Regions from separate parts of the Paenibacillus sp. G34 genome, predicted to be linked through region 1. Evidence: predicted binding sites of a transcription regulator. Region 1 holds the regulator's gene; the other holds the start of a gene.
The links. Region 1 encodes NrdR, which represses ribonucleotide reductase genes. Its sites were predicted from a motif close to AACACNATATATNGTGTT; they were not measured.

Region 1 (9,779 bases):
ATCCCATCCTTGATAAGTTCACAACATTCGCGGATCATTCGGTCAATCGCTCGCTCTACCTTCACAAGGATAAAGATGGTAACGTGATGAAAGGATTACCGCTGTATGTGTATACCCATGGCATGTCACGCGGCGGAACAAACGCAGCGGCAGACCAAAAAGCAGCCATGAAATCCGCCAACGGTTCCGTCGCTCTGATGAAAAAAATGGCACAGAATCCTGAAAAATACGCCAGCCACATTCTGAATATTTCCTATAATGGCGTATCTGTTCCCTCAACAGAGAACGTTAAGAAGGTCATAGATTCCCTGATTGCCAGCGGTGATGTAAATCCTAACCGTGTTTACGCAGCAGGCTTCTCCTGGGGCGGCCAATATACGAACAACTTAGTTAACAGCTATCCCGGCTTCTTCGCTGCCGCCGCACCTATGGCTCCAGTAAGCGGTTCACCGAATGCTAACGCCAATGGTGCTCACAACACCCTGGCCTATTGGATGTTTTTAAATGCTCATAATGTTGGAAGCTACCAGACTAACCTCAATAACTACATCAATACGAATATGCCAAAAATGATTAACGCGAGAGCTTCCCGCTTTGAGAGTAATGAAGTACTTACATGGCCATACAATCAATTTGATCAGCCGAATCTGAGGCCGAATCCCGCCAACACACCTGTTCTGGCTGATTATATAGCGCATGAAGTTGAAGCGGCGGTTCTTTACAATCAAATAACGATGGGAACTTGGAGTATAGCTCCCACGGCCCAGTCCTCTAATTTGCCAGCTTGGAACAATGACTACACCGATGTCTTTGATTGGATGTTCGCGCAGCGAAAACCAGTCATGCCCTAAGCGCGAGCGGATTCAAACTGAACAATATCTAACCTTAAGTGGACCCCTAAAGAACCATTTTTAGAAAAAGTCCTTACATTACTCCCAATAAGAAGACAGGCTAACGATGTAATTCATCAAAAAAACGCCATCACTTAAATGTGATGGCGTTTCTCTTTGAGTAGAGCTATCATTGAATTGAATTCATTAACGCGTAAAAATATTGAGGTTCATGCGTTTTATTATGATGATACCATGCGTCTAATGTCTCTGGAGAGAATACATCTAGCGCTCTTAAAACATGAACAGAAAATTCAAGTGGAGCTACTCCGGAAGCGGTGATCAGTTTCCCATCCGTAACAGCAACGTCCAATTTGTAATATTCTTCGCCTGTGTAAGACGGACAAATCATTTTAAGATACGCCAGATCATTGCTTGTATGCGAGCGGGAATCTAACATGCCTGCTTGAGCAAGTCCTATGGAAGCTCCGCAAATCGCTCCAACTACGATCCCTTCCTGTAAACACATCTCGGCAAATTTTATTATGGGCCTGTGAATATCCTCTGTCCATGTGTTTCCCCCAGGTAAAATCAATGCATCTACGCTTGTAATGTTGCACTCATCCACTGTAATATCAGGTGTTATTTTCAATCCACCCATCGTAGTTACTGGAGTCTTTTCGATCCCAACAGTAACGATTCGTGCTGGAGCTATCCCCTTTCTAAAGTATCTTCCTGAGTTCAACTCGGCTGTTAAATAACCTATTTCCCAATCGGACATGCTGTCAAAAACATAAAGATATACTGTGTTTTTCATTTTTGAATTTCTCCCTTTTCTTATCTATCAAGGACTACAATCCATCGATAATCACTGACTATCTCATTATAAAATAGCTTCACTGACATCCGCTGTCAGTGAAGCTATTATTGTTGATAATATTCCATTAACTCTGTTGCAATAGCAACAAGTCTGTCTTTCACACGCTGGGGTTCGATGATTCGAATGGACTTACCATAGGATAGAAGAAAATAAGGGACAGAATTATGAATGGATTTTTCCTCAAATAAAAAGATGGCTTGATTAGATGTTCGCTCTTGCAGATGATGACCGAAAAACCAATGCATGCTTAGTTCGTCTAACGCCTCCGGCCTGCCTTCGATCCTTAAAGAAATTAACCCTTCCTTCCCCACAAGATCAGGTAACAGGTTTTTCATAAAAAAGTCACGGCTAGAAAAAGCTTCAGGACGCTTAAAAATGAGTTGAGTACGCTTGATTCGTAAAATCCGATCTACTCGAAAACTTCGTATTTCATTTCTTCGGTGGCAAAATGCAACTGTATACCATTTATTGTTCCAGTATACGATACCATACGGATCGATCATCCTGTTCTTTGGCTTCTCATCATGATTTGTACGGTAATCCATCTCTACAGTGATTTCCTTTTCAACAGCATGCTCTAATTCTGCTAATACGAGCTGACTCGAAGGGCTGACCATGCGGTTGATCACTTCAAATCCAGTTAATTGTTGGTTTAGTGTGCTCTCCTGTTGCTCATTCGAATACATTTTCAACTTGGATGTCGCATTCTCTAATGTCTCAGTCAATGGATATCCGGCTTCTTTTGCAAAAATAGCAGCATGAAGAAGTGTCTTCTTTTCTTCCATATCAAATAGCAGAGGCGCTCTGATAAAATGATTCAGCAGACTATATCCACCATGATGACCTGCGTCAGATATGATAGGCACCCCACTAGAACATAGTGCATCAATATACCGATAAACGGTTCTTATATTGACTTCTAACTTTTCGGATATTTGCTTTGCAGTTAACTTCTCTCCCGAGTTCAACATCCATAGGATGGCTAACATATTATCTTTTTTCGGCATAAAACACCCCCTCACTCATTTCATCATATTAGGAATTCCAGATACGTCAATTGCTTACATTCGTTATAGGTCTTATTAAAAATCACATTTTTGCGACTCGTGAATTTCACCTTATTATGGTTCCATTCGCTCTCCTTTGAGCAGTCATTTTCACTACAATAACTCAACATGTAACTAAGTAAACCAAAAAAATGTAGTCTCAATTTCATCTATCTTATTGAAGTATTTAAACAGAATTCTATTTAGTAATAAAGTTAGAAATTATCTTAAACAGACTAAATCGTGTATTCTTATGCGAAAGTGTGAGATATTGCTCAAGGACAGTATGAGATAATATCGCTTCCTCCAGTGCTCTATGGAGAAATCCCTTAAAATTTATTAGTTCTTCTTCCAATTTACTTTCTGTATACTTTACTATGTCCTCGTAAGCAACCGAACCACCATATTTGTTATATTCTTCAACGAACTCATTTTTACTTAGCATACCATTATTAATTTTTTTAAATTTCATAAATAGATCAGATAAATATGAAATTTTCTCTAACCTATTTTCAATAGCCTTCCGAAATTTATCTCCTTCAATCAGTTCCCAATCAAGATGCGTTTCTCTATACAGTCCCAATTTAAGTGTTTCATACCTCACACACTTGTTAATTCTCAGATAAATATAACCAACTTTCAAATCAGAAATATCTTTTAAGACTTCATTTATCTTCTGTAGATGAACTTGAAAAGACTCAAGCCCTTTGTAAAGATCTTGAATGTTCCTGTACTGGAAATGTCTCCAAGACTCTCCCGTCTCTCGTTTTAACTTATTATCTTCAAATAAGTAATTATCAGTCTTCGTAACTAACTGACAATAAATATTCGGTAAAGAACTGATTTTATGATTAAGTTCGGCAATATTAGTGTATGACCCGGTTCTAATTTTCCATAACTCGTTCTCTATAGTTTCCTGATATCTAATTACTTTTTCATACTTCTCCTCATTGACTTTCATCATAGCACGCCATTTAAATGAAGAAGAAGATAACCGTAAAAGGATCAGCAGAGAGAGAACAAATAGACTAAAGCTAACAAAATCATTTACTTTCTCATACTCAAATTTTGTAAGGGCTAAGTAGACCTCATCAAAAGACAATTGTCTAAGCCAATTATAGCTTGTTATAGGGGCAGTAGGAAAATAGTACATAGCAATTGTACCCCAAACCACAAAATTAGTAGGGCTAACTGCAACCATGCTAATAAATAATGCATTTAAAGTACGAGATAGCACAATCGGACTGTATTTATCTGACTTTTTAAACACATTGTCACTTGGCCAACTATATTGAAATAAGTGTGGTGAAATTTTATATAAAAGCTTGTCAAACAAATAGAACCATTCAGAGAGCAGTCTTATTGTAGAAATGGATCTTCTCTTTCTTGATAATTCATATAGATAAGCCAACAATTGGGAGAAACTAATTATAAGCATATCATAAACTACCAATAAAACAGTCAAACAAACAAGCAAGAAACTATACATGAGCAGAATCCTCACAACTATCCAAGTGCCCAAGTTATCTATTAAAGAAATAACAAGAATTATGTATTCATAAACATTCAGAATGAACGACCACATCATTGAAGACCTCACTCACTGGAAGTATTTTAATTAATATAGACACCAAGCTAATATTTTTCTAAAACGCAATAATCCATATGTTATATTTTATAACATTATTTTATAATTACATCTTATTTTCTTCATCGTCTGCTGTAAAATCTTTATTATGCTAACTCGAAATTAATTTATAATTTCTTTGAAAATAATCATATCTTTAGTAACTCCAAACACATACAGCTATATATTACCTTCATTTTCATCTTCATCTCTTAAGTAAACCTCTAAATTATATTAAAAGGTTTTTAGACTATTGGGCTAAATCGAAAGAAACTTCTAGCATTAGCTTCAGACTACGCCTCTTATATAAAAGGCATTCTGTGAACCCTTTCCCTATAAGTCAGTCCATATAAACTAAAACTTGAAGTTCACTCCTTATACGCTCAAAACACAAAAAACCGCCCCTTTCGGAGCGGCTTTTCCTTAGTATGGAGCCTAGGGGGATCGAACCCCTGACCTCATCGCTGCCAGCGATGCGCTCTCCCAGCTGAGCTAAGGCCCCAGGATATGATGTTACATCTTGTCCAGCACTGCTAAAAACTCATTTTACAAGCGACTTCTATATCATATAAAATCCCTTCTGGACTGTCAATACCCTTCTGAAGCACCGAAATCTATGGAGAAGAACATTCATGTTACGGGCACAAACGGCATGGCATATACCAGACGCAGCTCCGGATTGCTCTTCTCCTTTTCCCCCACTACATTAGTCCTCCAGATCTTCCTTGGACAGCAGTGACTTCAGTTCTTTCATGAACATGTTAATGTCTTTGAACTGGCGGTACACCGAAGCAAATCGCACGTACGCCACCTCATCCACCGGAAACAGCTGCTCCATTAACAATTCACCAATCTGACGACTCTCTACTTCAGCTTCGGCTGTGTTACGCAGTGACTTCTCCACTTCAGATACCATCATCTCAAGCGTTTCCACCGATACCGGACGTTTCTCACAGGCACGAATCAAACCACGTAGAATTTTGTCGCGGCTGAATTCCTCCCGGCTGCCGTCCTTCTTAATGACGATTAACGGTGTTTCTTCAATCATTTCAAAGGTTGTGAACCTTCTCGCGCACTGCTCGCATTCGCGGCGGCGGCGGATGGATTTGGATTCATTGGCTGGTCTGGAGTCCAACACTTTGGTACCTAAATAACCACAATAAGGACATTTCAACTAAGATCACTTCCCACTTTTACTTTTTACCACATATTCCCTGAGCATATCTTGTAATGAAAATCGCATTCGCGACACATAATACTTTTACCAACCCGCGAGGAGGTGAACAGCAATGGCACAAAGCAACGGTAACTCCAATAACTTGGTTGTAACTAAAGCTTCCGCAGCTCTGGAGCAAATGAAATATGAAGTAGCTCAAGAACTCGGAATCAGCATCCCACAAGATGGATACCAAGGTAACATGACTTCTTACGAGAACGGTTCGATCGGTGGATACATCACGAAGCGTCTGGTAACAATTGCAGAACAGCAATTGGCAGGTCAATACCAATAATTATCTGCATCGTAATACGTTACACAGAGGAGCATGGGGCGGCCGGTACACTACCGGTCTGCTCCGTGCTTCTCCTTATCTCTTTTCCCAGCAATCGCTCTAGAACGTATCGTAGATCTTCACATACTGATTATAATAGTAAATAACCCGTTGTACATAGTGGCGTGTTTCACCAAAAGGAATATCTTTCACCGTTTCCAGTGTTCCATCCCATACACCGTTTTTCAGCCAGCTGCTGACCTTCCCCGGTCCGGCATTATACGCGGCAATCATCACAATTTCGTTGCCGTCGAACTGGTCTGACAGATTCCGTAAATACCATGTCCCCAGTTGAATATTTCGTCCGGGTTCATGTTTTAATTCCTCCAGCGAAGTGTGGGGAATCTTGGCTTGTTCCAAAATCCAGTTCGCCGTATCGGGCATGAGTTGCATCAATCCGATCGCACCACGCTTCGATTCTTTGCTGGTCTTGAAATTGGTCTCTACTCTGATAATAGAGGCGATCAGAAACGGATCAACTTCATAACTCTGAGATTGTGCGCGAATTTCTTCCTTGTATTCAATCGGGTAAAACCACGTCATCCAGTTGCTGTTTAGAAATAACACAAGTACAAAGGAAACAAACATGATCAGCAATACACGTTTTTTGCGCAATATTTTCATAACAAGCCCTTATGCGTTAAAAAAGATTGCAATTGCTGCTCCGTCTGCGCCCATGAACCGCTGTTATCAATAACGATATCTGCCCGCTCTTTTTTGCGTTCAATATCCATCTGTGCTGCAATACGCGCTTCCGCATCAGCCCGGCTCATCTGATCCCGGCTCATCAGTCGCTCCAGTTGTACTGCTCTAGGTACATATACGACCATAACTTCCGTAAAACCTTCCTCAAGACCCGACTCGTAGAGCAACGGAATATCCGACACCACCAGCTTGTCCGGATGGTTCAATTCGTATGCAGCCGCTCTCTCACGCATTTCCTTCCGGATCGCAGGATGAGTGATGGCTTCAAGCGCTTTACGTTCCTCAGGGTGCTGAAAAACAATACTCCCTAACTTTTTCCGATCCAGTGTCCCGTCCTCATTCAGGATAGCTTGTCCAAACCGCTGAACAGCAGCAGCCAAAACGGGATGCCCAGGCAACATAACTTCCCGGGCAATAACATCTGCATCGATGAGCAGCGCTCCCTTACTGGCCAGATAGGCGGAAACACTGCTTTTGCCTGTTGCGATTCCGCCCGTTAAGCCTATATTCATCGTCTCACCTCATAACAGCTTTATTACTCCTCAAAACAACTTGAATATTCCCATAATCATTAACAGCAGGGCCGGTAGAACTGAGAGTTTCTGCATCCAGCGCTGTGCTGCAAACCGTAATCCTACCTTCATGCCAAGTGACAGAAACGCCCCACTAAACAACGCAATCACCAGTGCCGTCCACAGCGTAGGGAATCCAAGCAATGCCGCACCCAGACCTGCCCCAAAAGCATCCAGTGACAGCGCGATTCCGAGCCACATCGCTTCCTGTGCGGAGATACTGCCTGAGTTATCCATGTCCGCTTTGGACGGGCTGCGCAAAATTTGAATAACCACACCTAGCTTGCGCAGTTCCAGTGTAAATACCATGCGCTCCACCGAACCATCCGTTGGCGAAGGCTGCACTTCCAGAACCATTAATTGATTCTTGCCTCCAGATGTCAGACCCGAATCTGTAGTCACTCTTCCTTCTACCAGCTTTTCCTGCGACACTCCACTTTCAACTTCCTCACGTTCTTTGCCCCGCCGCCTGATCAGTTGCAAAAGCGACCACGCACCGATCACAATCAGAATGACAGCTCCCACAATCGAAGCCACACCTGGCGACACCACATGAGATAATAACACGCCAACCTGCATAGACAATGCGATAACCAATCCCGAACAAAGCGAAATAATGGCAATGGATAAGAGCGGAATCTTGGTCCTCCGAAGTCCATATGTAATTCCAACTCCGAAACCATCTAAACTCACTGCAAAAGCAAGCGCCAGTAATGAAATAAAATGATGCAGCACCCCGGATTCCTCCCCTGTGCGGTACGTGCCAACTGATGATGTCAGTATGGGTATATGCCCGCTTATTTCTGCCATATCAGTATATGGAGGGAGGAATCCAAGGGTGCTATGATTTCATCATTTCATTGATTCAGTTCTGGTTCGTGAGATCAAAGTCGCTGACAATTCGGGCAAAAATGCGTGCCACGTCCGCCAACGACACTTTTTTCAATCAACGTGCCGCATGTATGACAAGGCTCGGCTTTGCGGCCATAAATTTTCAGCTGATGCTGGAACATGCCCATCTCGCCTTGCCCGTTAACATACGACTTGATCGAGGAGCCCCCTGCATTCACGGCATCCTGCAACGTAGCTACAATGGCTTCATGCAAAACCTTCAGCTGTGCTTCGGTCAGCGTCTTCGCAATCGTCTCGGGATGTATACCTGCACGGAAGAGAGCCTCGTCCACATAAATATTCCCGATGCCAACCACATATGCCTGATTCAGCAATACAGCTTTAATTTTGGTCGTACGTTTCCCCACTGCAGCGCGGAATGCGTCCACGGTAAAAGCCTCATCCAGTGGTTCCAGTCCAAGCTTCATGAGCGGTTTCGAAACCAGCTCTTCACCTGCGCTGAACAGATGCATCGTTCCAAACTGACGAACATCCTTGTATCGCAATTCCGTGCCATCATTGAAGTGGAAGATGACATGAGTGTGTTTCTCCACCTCTTCGTTCTGATGGTACACCCCGTAACGTCCCTCCATCCGCAGATGGGAGACGAGCACAAGCCCGTCCAGCAAAATACGTAAAAACTTGCCCCGGCGCTCAACACCAATCACGGTATGTCCTGCCAGTTCCAATGCAAATGCTTCTATATCGTCAGGCCGCTGAATAATCCGCGGCAAATTAACGGTAACATAGTCAATCGTTTTACCTACAATAAGTTGATTCAACGTTCTTCTGACTGTTTCGACTTCCGGTAGTTCCGGCATGATGTTCTCACCTCCCTTATATTATAACGGAAGATGACGCTCAGCGGGACCCCTTCTTCTCTATTTTGCTTCATACCAGTTCTCACCAAAGCTAACCTCAGCTTTGAGCGGCACAGACAGCGGAAGCGCCTTTTCCATCACTGAAGGCACAAGTTCCTTCATCAGCTCCAGTTCATCCGCCGGCACTTCAAACACGAGCTCATCGTGTACCTGAAGTAACATACGACTCTGTAGCTTACGTTCGCGCAGCGCCTCGTCCATCTGTACCATCGCCAGCTTAATGATATCAGCCGCAGTACCTTGGATCGGTGTGTTCATCGCGGTACGTTCTGCGAAGGAACGTAGATTGAAATTACTCGCGTTGATTTCAGGCAGATAACGGCGGCGTTCCAGCATCGTTTTCACATAACCGTCCCGGCGTGCATCCTTCACAATATCATCCATATACCGGCGCACACCCTGGAATATTTCGAAATACTGATCGATGAACTGTGCTGCTTCTTTCCGCGTAATATTCAAGTTTTGCGATAGACCGTAATCACTGATCCCGTATACGATTCCGAAGTTAACCGCCTTCGCAGAACGACGCATGTCACTGTCCACATCCTCCGGCTTCACGCCGAATACATCGGAGGCAGTCTTCGTATGGATATCCATATCATGTACAAAAGCTTCCTTCAGACGCTCATCATCTGAAATGTGTGCCAGCACACGCAGTTCAATCTGAGAGTAATCGGCTGCGAGAATAGACCAACCCGGCTCGGACGGTACAAAGACCTTACGAATTTTGCGTCCTTCTTCCATACGAATCGGGATGTTCTGCAGGTTCGGGAACTGACTGCTCAGTCGTCCTGTTG
Region 2 (9,779 bases), 150 kb from region 1:
GCAAGCTGGTCTCCCGCTCTGTATACGCCGAACTTGCTACCGAAACGGACTCAGCTGCCAGGCTGTTGAATTCCTCTTTATCCGCATTCTGCTCCTCAATAGCTGAGGTGTCTTCTTTCTTCGAAGTAGAAAGTACTTGAACATCTCTACTGCCGTCCCGATAGATCGTTATCCCTTTACAACCCAGATCAAAGGCTAGCTCATACAGCTCTGCCGTATCCTGCACCGTAAAATCAGCCGGACAGTTTGCCGTTTTCGAGATCGAACTGTCCACCCACTTCTGAATGGCAGCTTGCACGCGAATATGATTTTCGGCCGAAAGATCCATCGCCGTCACAAAATATTCCGGGAGAGATTCACCAGGATGTTGCTCCAGCCACTCCTCGGCAATCGGCACAAACTGTTCATCATACCCCAAACGGCTCTGGCGAAAATACTTAAAAGCAAAATACGGCTCAATGCCAGTCGATGTGCCCACCATCGTTCCGGTACTTCCCGTAGGCGCCTGAGTAATCAGCGTCACGTTACGAATTCCTTTTTCACGAATCGCTTCTCCAACCTCCGGGTACGCCTCCGTCATCTGTCTCATAAATCCGCTCTGCAAGTAAGGTTCTGCCTCAAACGCCGGGAACGCACCTTTCTCTGCGGCAATCTCCGCTGAAGCCAGATAGGCTTCCTTTGCCATAAATCCATACAGTTTATCGAGAAAATCTAGCGATTCAAGACTGCCATAACGGATACGAAGTTTGATCATCAGCTCCGCAAGTCCCATGGTGCCTAGCCCCACCCGGCGTTCACGCTGCTGATTTAATCGATTTTCTTCAAAATGATACGGCGTTGCGTCAATCACATTATCCAGGAATCTGGCCGAAATGCGCGTCGTTTCCGCCAGCTCTTCCCACGCCACATCGTGGTTTGTTTCATCATAAAATTTGGACAAATTGATCGCCGACAAATTACATACTCCCCAGCCTGGAAGGCCCTGTTCCCCACAAGGATTAGTACAAATGATCGGATTAAAATACCAGCTGTTCGACATCTGGTTGTAATACTCCATAAATACAACACCGGGTTCGGCTGATTTCCAGGCGGATTCAATAATCGTATGCCATATTTCCCGTGCCTTCACTGTCCGGTATGGAATAACGTTATGGCCTGCATCTTTCCATTTGGTCAGATCCCCATCCCACTGCGAATCATAGTCCGGGTCACTCGTATCGGGAAAAACAAGCTCCCAATCACCGTCCTGCTTCACAGCCTCCATGAACGCATTGCTTACGCAGACAGACAGATTGGCATTGGTCACTTGCCCCATCGTTTGTTTAACCGTAATAAAATCCAGCACGTCCGGGTGCCAATCGTTCATCATTAGCATCAGCGCGCCACGTCGGCTACCGCCTTGTTCAATAAGCCCCGTCGTATAACTGAACAAACCGCCCCAGGATACCGATCCGCTGGACGAGCCGTTCACACCTTTCACCACAGCCCGCCGCGGACGAAGGGAAGACAGATTAATACCTACGCCACCGCCACGAGCCATAATTTCGGTCATTTCAGTCAGCGTCTTCATAATGCCGCCTCGGCTGTCTTGCGGAGAAGGAATGACATAACAGTTAAACAGCGTCAACTCATCACTGGCCCCTGCGCCAGCGGCAATACGTCCCCCGGGAACCAGTTTCCAGTCATCCAGCACCAAGCGAAATTTCTTCTCCCAAACCGCCTGTTGTTCAGCTGTCGATTCAACAGATGCCATCGCTCGGGCAAGACGATCCCACATCTCTTCCGGTGTTTTCTCTATCGTAAGTGTCAACTTCTCCACATCAGTCTCTATGATGATATCGCTACGTGTCCGCACTTTAATCTGTCGTCCCTGCCGCTCTATAATCTCTCCAACTTCCTTCACTGGAAACTTGGGATCATCTTTCGTTAATACAAGTACAACATCTCCGATTTTTGCATGTTTTGAATCGGCGTCCTTCCATGCGTAGCGGTCCAGAAATATTTTCTCGCTGAGCCCTTCCAGCTTCTGTTTGTTCTCATGATGCTTCACTTCTTGGTTCGTTTCTGTATTGTTGGATGCCATCTCTGCAATCAACCTCCCCGAATAAACCGTTCATTTCAATATAAAATGCTGTTCTTAAGAATAAATTATGCCCAAATACTACATGTAGTGATTTATAACCAAATTATTACACTATATATTGATTTTATATGTGATTTAGTTCATAGATTCTTTGAAACAGGTTATGAACTTGCCTTCCTTCGTCCATACTATTACCTACGAATAACACGTCGTCTTTATTTTGAATGATTTATTTACACAAGAACGGAGAGGTCGCATCATGAACCGGAAACATCCGCATCATCTGAATCAATCTGTATCTGAATTACCTGTACCGCTTGAGTTTGATCACAGCTGGTTGGATCAGCTTGAATCTCGTTTGGACAAAGGCGGGCCTTGGGGAGATTACCGACTCTTTCAACTGGGTATTCAGGCGGAAGAAACCAATCTCATTCCAAATTTTGACGAAATCCAGTGTCTGAAACATTTACAGGATCTGACCCCGCTTCCTCACCAGATGGATACGGCGCGCAAAGTATTATTCGAAATGTCAGGCCGAGCCATTCTCGCCGACGAAGTAGGTCTGGGCAAAACGATTGAAGCCGGCCTGATTTTGAAAGAATATATGGTTCGTGGTCTGGTATCGAAAGTGTTAATTCTTGTCCCCGCTTCTCTGGTATTGCAATGGGTACGTGAACTCAATTCCAAATTTGGCATCCCAGCAGTTGCACAGAAAAAGGTTTATTCCTGGCAAAATGACGTTGTTGTTGCTTCTATGGACACTGCCAAGAGAGACCCGCACAAAGATATGTTACTAAGTATGGACTATGACATGATCATCATTGATGAAGCACATAAACTCAAAAATAAAAAAACAACCAATTATCAATTCATGCTGCAATTACGCAAAAAATACTGCCTGCTACTCACTGCTACACCTGTGCAGAACGACATGAGTGAGCTCTTCAATCTCATTAACCTGCTGAAGCCCGGTCAACTGGGTCGTCAAGGTGATTTCGCAGCCAACTTTGTTGTGGATAAACGTGTTCCCAAAAATCAGGCACAACTCAAAGACGAGCTATCCAAAGTCATGATCCGTAACAGGCGTGGCGAAGGCCCCGTGCAATTTACGAAGCGCAACGTCTCTAACGTGGATCTGCAACTTTCCCCTGAAGAGCAAGCGCTATATGACGGGGTAACCTCGTTTGTCAAAGATCAATACCAGGAAGCAGGCGGTAACCTTAGCAGCATGCTTTCGCTCGTCACGTTGCAACGGGAAGTCTGTAGCAGTCGGGACGCCGTGTTTGTGACACTCGTGAATCTGTCGAAAAAGTTGCCACTGGATTCCCCACTGCGGGATAAAATCTGGGAACTGGTGGCTCATATCAAGGCAATTAAAGAAAATACAAAAGCCGAAAAAACGATGGAATTGATACGAGATATGAATGAAAAAGTCATTATTTTCACGGAATACCGAGCGACGCAGGAATATCTGCTGAATTATTTTCGTAACAACGGCCTGACGGCTGTCCCCTATCGTGGCGGGATGAACCGCGGCAAAAAAGACTGGATGATGGATCTCTTCCGCGGGCGTGTACAAGCAATGATTGCAACGGAAGCTGGCGGTGAGGGCATCAACCTGCAATTCTGTCACCACATGATCAACTTTGATTTGCCATGGAACCCGATGCGGGTAGAACAGAGGATTGGTAGGGTACACCGACTCGGTCAGCAGAATGACGTTAACATTTTCAACTTGTCTACCAAAGGTACGATTGAGGAACATATCCTGAATCTGTTGCATGAAAAAATTAATATGTTCGAGATGGTCATCGGTGGACTGGATGTCATTCTTGAACGGCTGGAAAAAAAGGAATCGATCGAAAAGAGTCTGTACAAAATTATGCTGGAATCGCAGAACGAAGAAGATATTCGCCGTAAAATGGACACCCTCGGACAGTCGCTGAACACAATTCAGCGCGAAGTTGCTGACGAGGTGCCTTTAATCACCAAACTTGATCTTCACAAAGGAGGCCACTGATCCATGACGATGTCACCGCATGAGATTCAGGCTTACGTCCTGACCTATCTGGAAGCTCTGGATTGTCAGATCATGGAACGATCACCTGTCCATGTAACCGTTAAACTGTCACCTGAAGCTGACAAGGCACTAACGAATCGTCCATATTACTGGGGATTTGTCGAACGTGTCGGCGTGGAGCCAGAGACAATGTCATTTACATTTGTTTTTGACCCGGAGGCTTATCAGCAAATGTTGGAAGCCGCAGAAGCAAGGACTAAAGCTGCCCAGCCTGCTGAAGTGTCTCCTGAAGCAACCCCTGACACGCCCAAAGATACGATTCTCGGACGTTACTTTGGCATTACACCTTCGATGCCGCAGCTGGGCCCTGGGCGCATCCTTCGGGAAGATATCGTATATGGAAGTCGCAGACTGCAACAGATTTTTGAGGCAGCTCGTGAAGGTGGTGCCTTTGTTAACTTGTTTGAACAGGCCGCAAAACGCCAGATAAGAGCCGCAGTTCCGGCCGTGTATGAACCTTGGCTCGGGGTTTGTTTTAAAGTAGAGTTTGCCTGTGATCTGAAACGGGAGGAATTACACTTCCTTGGTATTTCATTACGTTCGGGTGAAATTATCGAGAAGTTTGGCAGTAAGTTGAGTCGGCGGGACCTTAGTCCAAGACTGGCGGAAAATATGCACGCCCAAGCACCCAAAATTTCGCTCGCTGATGCAGGAGCCGCACTCGAATCACATCTCACCCAACACTTAAGCAGACTTGATTATAGCTGGGCGGAAAAAGCCAAGGAACGTCTGCAACTCGAACTTGATGTGGTAGATGCTTACTATGAAGCTGTGCTACGTGAAGATATGCCTGAGGTGGCTGAAGTAGACACCGTTCGTGTTAAATCAAAGCTTTCATCAAAGGATTCAAATGTCCAGACGTCAGCTGAGGTTCTGGCCGTCCCCGCTCCATCAGTCCATAATCGGGTTCGCGGCCTATTATTGGAGCCAACAACGGATGACATAGAACTGGCTGCCGAACCAGCTTTTATAGAGGCGCCAGATCAGGACGAACCCGAACAAGAAAAAGCCAAACAGGCAGTCATGGATCGTGAAGCGATGAAATTGCAATATGAGACAAGGCGAACCGAGATGATCTGGCAGTATGATCCCAAGGTGAAAGTCACCGCCATCAGCAGCGGCATGTTTCATTTAAGATAGACGAAGACACTACTTTTCCTGCAAATGCTGGCAAAAGTAGTGTTTATTCATGACTGGCAAACCGACAGGTTGCAGCACCCTTTGCATCGTCTCTCCTCTATAATTAAAGTCAGGAAGAAGGTGTTTATGTTGAAAAAATGTTCCACGACAGAACGAGAAAGCTATGGGAAGCCTATATATGTCTTCCTATGTATGATCATTGGCTTCGCCCTTTTCCCGTTCTGGCCGACAACTCATGCAGCTGTACCCAACAGCAGTTTGGCACCGGCCGCTGTAGAGCAATATGCACAACAACAGGCCAATGCACTTGGCACATCTGATCCGGAATGGCTCGCAGCCAAGTTTGATTATTATCCGTTAGGGCCAGGTACCCATGGCTGGTTTGTGCACGCCAGTCTTCAGGATAAACCTATTGGATATATGATTATATCCATAACCTCACAAGGAGAACTCATCCTTAGCGAGTATGGCCAGGGTGAACAAGATCTGTATAATAACGAGCTACTGGGACAAGCTCTAGAGCGACATGATTTGAGTTTGAGCACAATACAAGCCTCAGGCGGGAAGCTCACACGTCGTTATGCTTCTCCCCTTTTGGCATATTGGAAAGTGGAACGTATACATGATTCGGCCTTATACATCGATGCATCCAACGGAGATTTATTGCCTGATGCTGTCTTAAAGCGGATCGAAGCCAACTTTGAAAGGCAAACGCAATCTTTCAACCTGACGGAACTGGAAAAGAAACAGGTTATACCTGCCGTCACAACATGGATAACTAGTCCACTTCAAGTACAGCCGGCTTTTGATCCTTCACAACAACTGACCTGGCTGACATCAGAACCGCTGCAGCTCTCTCAGGTCCAGCAACAGATTCAGCGCATTCCTACAACAGGTCATACCGATTCTCTCATCTTCTCAGCAGGAGAACGCAATCTATTCTACGGGGGCCCATTGCCGGTAAGCGGGTACCAAATGTGGCATACGGAAGAAACAGCAAAAGTTGTTCTTTACGTAGGACTTGGGGGTTTTAACTCTACACAACGGTTTGTTCCCATAAATAAACTGTTGAATGACGGACATTTTTACGCTCTCAACATTCGCAGCTCCTTTTAAACCTCAGATACATCATAAAAAGACGCATTCCTTTTTAAGGACTGCGTCTTTTGAGTTGGTTATGGCGAATGTCAAATACTACAGTTGAAAAACTAAATCTTTTTTCGGCAGGTATTGTGTCATTCTCGTTAGGTATGCTAGCACTTCTTAGTGAATTAAAGGTGTTAAAACAACCGTTCACTCCGAATCTTTTTTTCTTTTTGCCACCCACAGAGATACTGCAAACGGTATCATGCCAAACCATTTCATCGACCACGGCTCTTTTCTTCTGCTCTGTGCTCTCCGTTCTTTCCGCTCATCCTTCGGAGTGTCGATATAATGCACCACACGCTGTGTAATATATTTAACAAGCTCATCACTTTTAGCCATGATACAGCCTCCCTTTTCTTCCGCACATTCGTGAATTAATGTTATTTCTATTGTGCGCAGGATGTGATTGAACTAAACATTTTTTGTGCAAGCAACGTATGAAATGATGTGAATTGCACAGTCTAATGCCAAAGGTATCCATCATGTCTCACTTTTAACTCGGATACCTATTTTGTTAAGGAGTGTGTTTTCCATGTATAAGCTGCTGTTGACTGTTTCTGCTGCCCTGCTGATCAGTGTTTATTCTCTTCCCGGCCTCTCCTTCGCTTCCACGCTGATTCGCCATGATCCAGTTGCCAATCAGCCATCCAGCATGCCAATTACCGATGGGGATGCTTATCGCTCAAGCCATCATGCTTTTGCAGCACCCATTATTCTGCTGGATGTTGGGCATGGCGGTATTGACGGCGGCACAACCGAAGCAGGTATCTTAGAGAAAGATATCAATTTAGCGATTAGTCAAAAGATCTATCTGCTGCTTCGCAGCAAAGGTTACGCGGTCATCATTAACCGTCTTGGGGACTACGCGCTCAGTGATGAGAACCGCTGGTTGAATACCCGTTCACGTCATATTAGAGATCTCGCACAGCGCAAAAGTCTTAGTGAAGAAGTAAGCACGGATATTGTCGTTAGTATTCATGCCAACTGGAGCCCGCGTTCGGCTACTCATGGCCCTGTAGTGCTTCATCAGAAAGAGGGTCGTAGCTATTTGCTGGCACAATCGATTCAAGATGCCATGAACCGCTTATGCGGAACGCATCGTGACGTCGTATGGGGCAAGACATTTTACATCTTGAACTACGTGAAACAGCCGGCAGTGATTGTGGAGACCGGTTTTTTGAGCAATGCAGCCGACCGGGCCAGAATTAGTAATCCCGCAGAACAAAAACGGATAGCCCAGTCGATTGCCGAAGGTATTATTTATTATCTGTCGGTAGCGTAGGTGCGGCCTGCCAGTGCCATACATCTCGTACCATCTCTCCGATGCCTACGAATTGAACCTGGTTTTGCAAGCGGGAGACTGAATCCCGAATCACGGCAGAGGTGTTCATGCCTGTATGCCCCACGTGTCCAATGACGACGCAGCTTTTCTTGTCAACCGCATGCTTCGCAGCCAGATCAAGCTGTTTGCGAATGTGAGCCTTCGTATTTTGGTCATCCAGAAAAATGTCATTTCCCACCGGGGGCAAATGTTTGGCTACGGCAAGCTCACCAACGACGGAGCGAAAGTTCGTACGGCTGTCAACGAAGAATAAACCCCGCTCAAGACATACATCCAGCACAATAGACATGATACGTTTATCAGAAGTGATCTTGGAACCCATATGATTGTTCATGCCAATGGCATAGGGAACATCATCAATAGCCTTTTCCACTCGTTCACGAACCTGCTCATCCGTCAGATTGGATGTGATTGCCCCTGGTCCGAGCCACTCAGGCTTTCCCTTCTTGGGTTCCATCGGCATGTGCACAATCACATCCATCCCTTTTTCATGCGCAGCAATTGCATCTTGTTTCGTTGTTTGCAAAAAGGGCATCACGGCCACAGTCAGCTTCACAGGCATATCCAGAATCTCCTTCGTACCCTTCATGTCATTACCGACATCATCAATGATAATGGCCAATCGATTGAGCTGAGAAGCAGATGATGAAGTTGTCTCCGGTGATTTGGCAGAGACTTCAGTTCCGCCTGATCCAATGACTACACTTAAGACATACAAACAGATCCAAAATTGAAACCTCCGTGCACCCTGTTTCCTTTTATTTCGCATCATCCCCTGCAACCCCCTCTAACGTATTGTTCTCATTGTTTGATATCATGGGCACTTATATGTAATCCCCCTTTCCCAATTCATTCTAGGACAATCGGAACACAAAAAAAGCCTGCATTAAAGCAAGCTTTGCATTCTGTATTGGAACCATTAACGTTTCAGTAAAATGATCCATTTTCCTGTGATTGGAGGTTTCAATCTCTTATTCACGATGAAATGCCTGAGCTAAACGCTCCATACAGTCGATTCGAATCAACTGACTGCTCTCTGCCTCGGGAGCAATTATGCAAATCCGATGATCCAGCATCAGATGCATCAGCAGTTGAAAACCCTGCTCAGACCCTTTTCGATCTCTTGTAAAAGGGCATCTGCTACTGCCATTTCCCTATGAAAATAGCAATGATGTCATAAAAATATAAAAAAATACAAAGAACTGCAATATATCAGGTATTTTTTAAAGGAATAATATAGTAGAATTTACAAAACAAAGATTTTTGTCCAAGTTCTCCGTTAAACATCTCTATATTGAGAGGAAGTGATGCCCACCCTTTTCGAAGCTATACCGAGGAATTTATATTTCTTGTCCAAGCTTACGCTAGTCAATTATATCGAGGAGAGTGAGCACATTGAAGTTAAATCTCAAATTTAAAAAATCAGTCAACATTATGTTAGCCTGCTTAACAGCACTACCATTGATGTTAACCCCAACGAACGTATCCGCAGCAAGTGACGCTAACATTAACTTAGCATCAGAGAAACAAGTCATCCGTGGCTTTGGCGGCATCAACCATCCAGCTTGGATCGGTGACTTAACTGCAGCACAACGTGAAACCGCTTTCGGGAATGATCAGAACCAACTGGGATTCTCCGTGCTCCGCATCTGGGTTGACCCGGATCGGAATAACTGGTCTCGGGAATTGGCTACAGCCAAACGTGCAATTGAAAAGGGAGCTATCGTGTTTGCATCCCCTTGGAATCCTCCAAGCAGCATGGTTGAAACGTTTAATCGAAACGGTGATCCCAATGCAAAACGATTACGGTATGACAAATACGCTGCTTACGCGCAACATCTGAATGATTTTGTAACTTATATGAAAAATAACGGCGTGAACTTATATGCCATTTCCGTTCAAAACGAGCCGGATTATGCTCATGAATGGACTTGGTGGACACCGCAAGAGATTCTGCGTTTCATGAAAGAAAATGCAGGCAGCATTCA

Region 2: AC1VYS_RS10500 (adenosylcobalamin-dependent ribonucleoside-diphosphate reductase) is a predicted target of NrdR. The motif match lies at 2,191-2,208, and genes of this name have one in related genera.

Annotation. Positions count from the first base shown of each region.
Region 1 covers NZ_CM166469.1:2,131,098-2,140,876, reverse strand. The annotation lists gene AC1VYS_RS09820 (sugar-binding protein) at 1-851, shown strand, start outside; gene AC1VYS_RS09815 (type 1 glutamine amidotransferase family protein) at 1,021-1,647, opposite strand; gene AC1VYS_RS09810 (helix-turn-helix transcriptional regulator) at 1,755-2,717, opposite strand; gene AC1VYS_RS09805 (hypothetical protein) at 2,956-4,245, opposite strand; tRNA gene AC1VYS_RS09800 (tRNA-Ala) at 4,813-4,885, opposite strand; gene nrdR (transcriptional regulator NrdR) at 5,090-5,557, opposite strand; gene AC1VYS_RS09790 (alpha/beta-type small acid-soluble spore protein) at 5,673-5,894, shown strand; gene AC1VYS_RS09785 (lytic transglycosylase domain-containing protein) at 5,994-6,557, opposite strand; gene coaE (dephospho-CoA kinase) at 6,554-7,150, opposite strand; gene AC1VYS_RS09775 (MntP/YtaF family protein) at 7,181-7,945, opposite strand; gene mutM (DNA-formamidopyrimidine glycosylase) at 8,095-8,922, opposite strand; gene polA (DNA polymerase I) at 8,983-9,779, opposite strand, start outside.
Region 2 covers NZ_CM166469.1:2,280,101-2,289,879, reverse strand. The annotation lists gene AC1VYS_RS10500 (adenosylcobalamin-dependent ribonucleoside-diphosphate reductase) at 1-2,083, opposite strand, end outside; gene AC1VYS_RS10495 (DEAD/DEAH box helicase) at 2,343-4,103, shown strand; gene AC1VYS_RS10490 (YqhG family protein) at 4,107-5,303, shown strand; gene AC1VYS_RS10485 (hypothetical protein) at 5,496-6,419, shown strand; gene AC1VYS_RS10480 (YqzE family protein) at 6,597-6,788, opposite strand; gene AC1VYS_RS10475 (N-acetylmuramoyl-L-alanine amidase family protein) at 6,982-7,731, shown strand; gene AC1VYS_RS10470 (divergent polysaccharide deacetylase family protein) at 7,706-8,563, opposite strand; gene xynC (glucuronoarabinoxylan endo-1,4-beta-xylanase XynC) at 9,256-9,779, shown strand, end outside.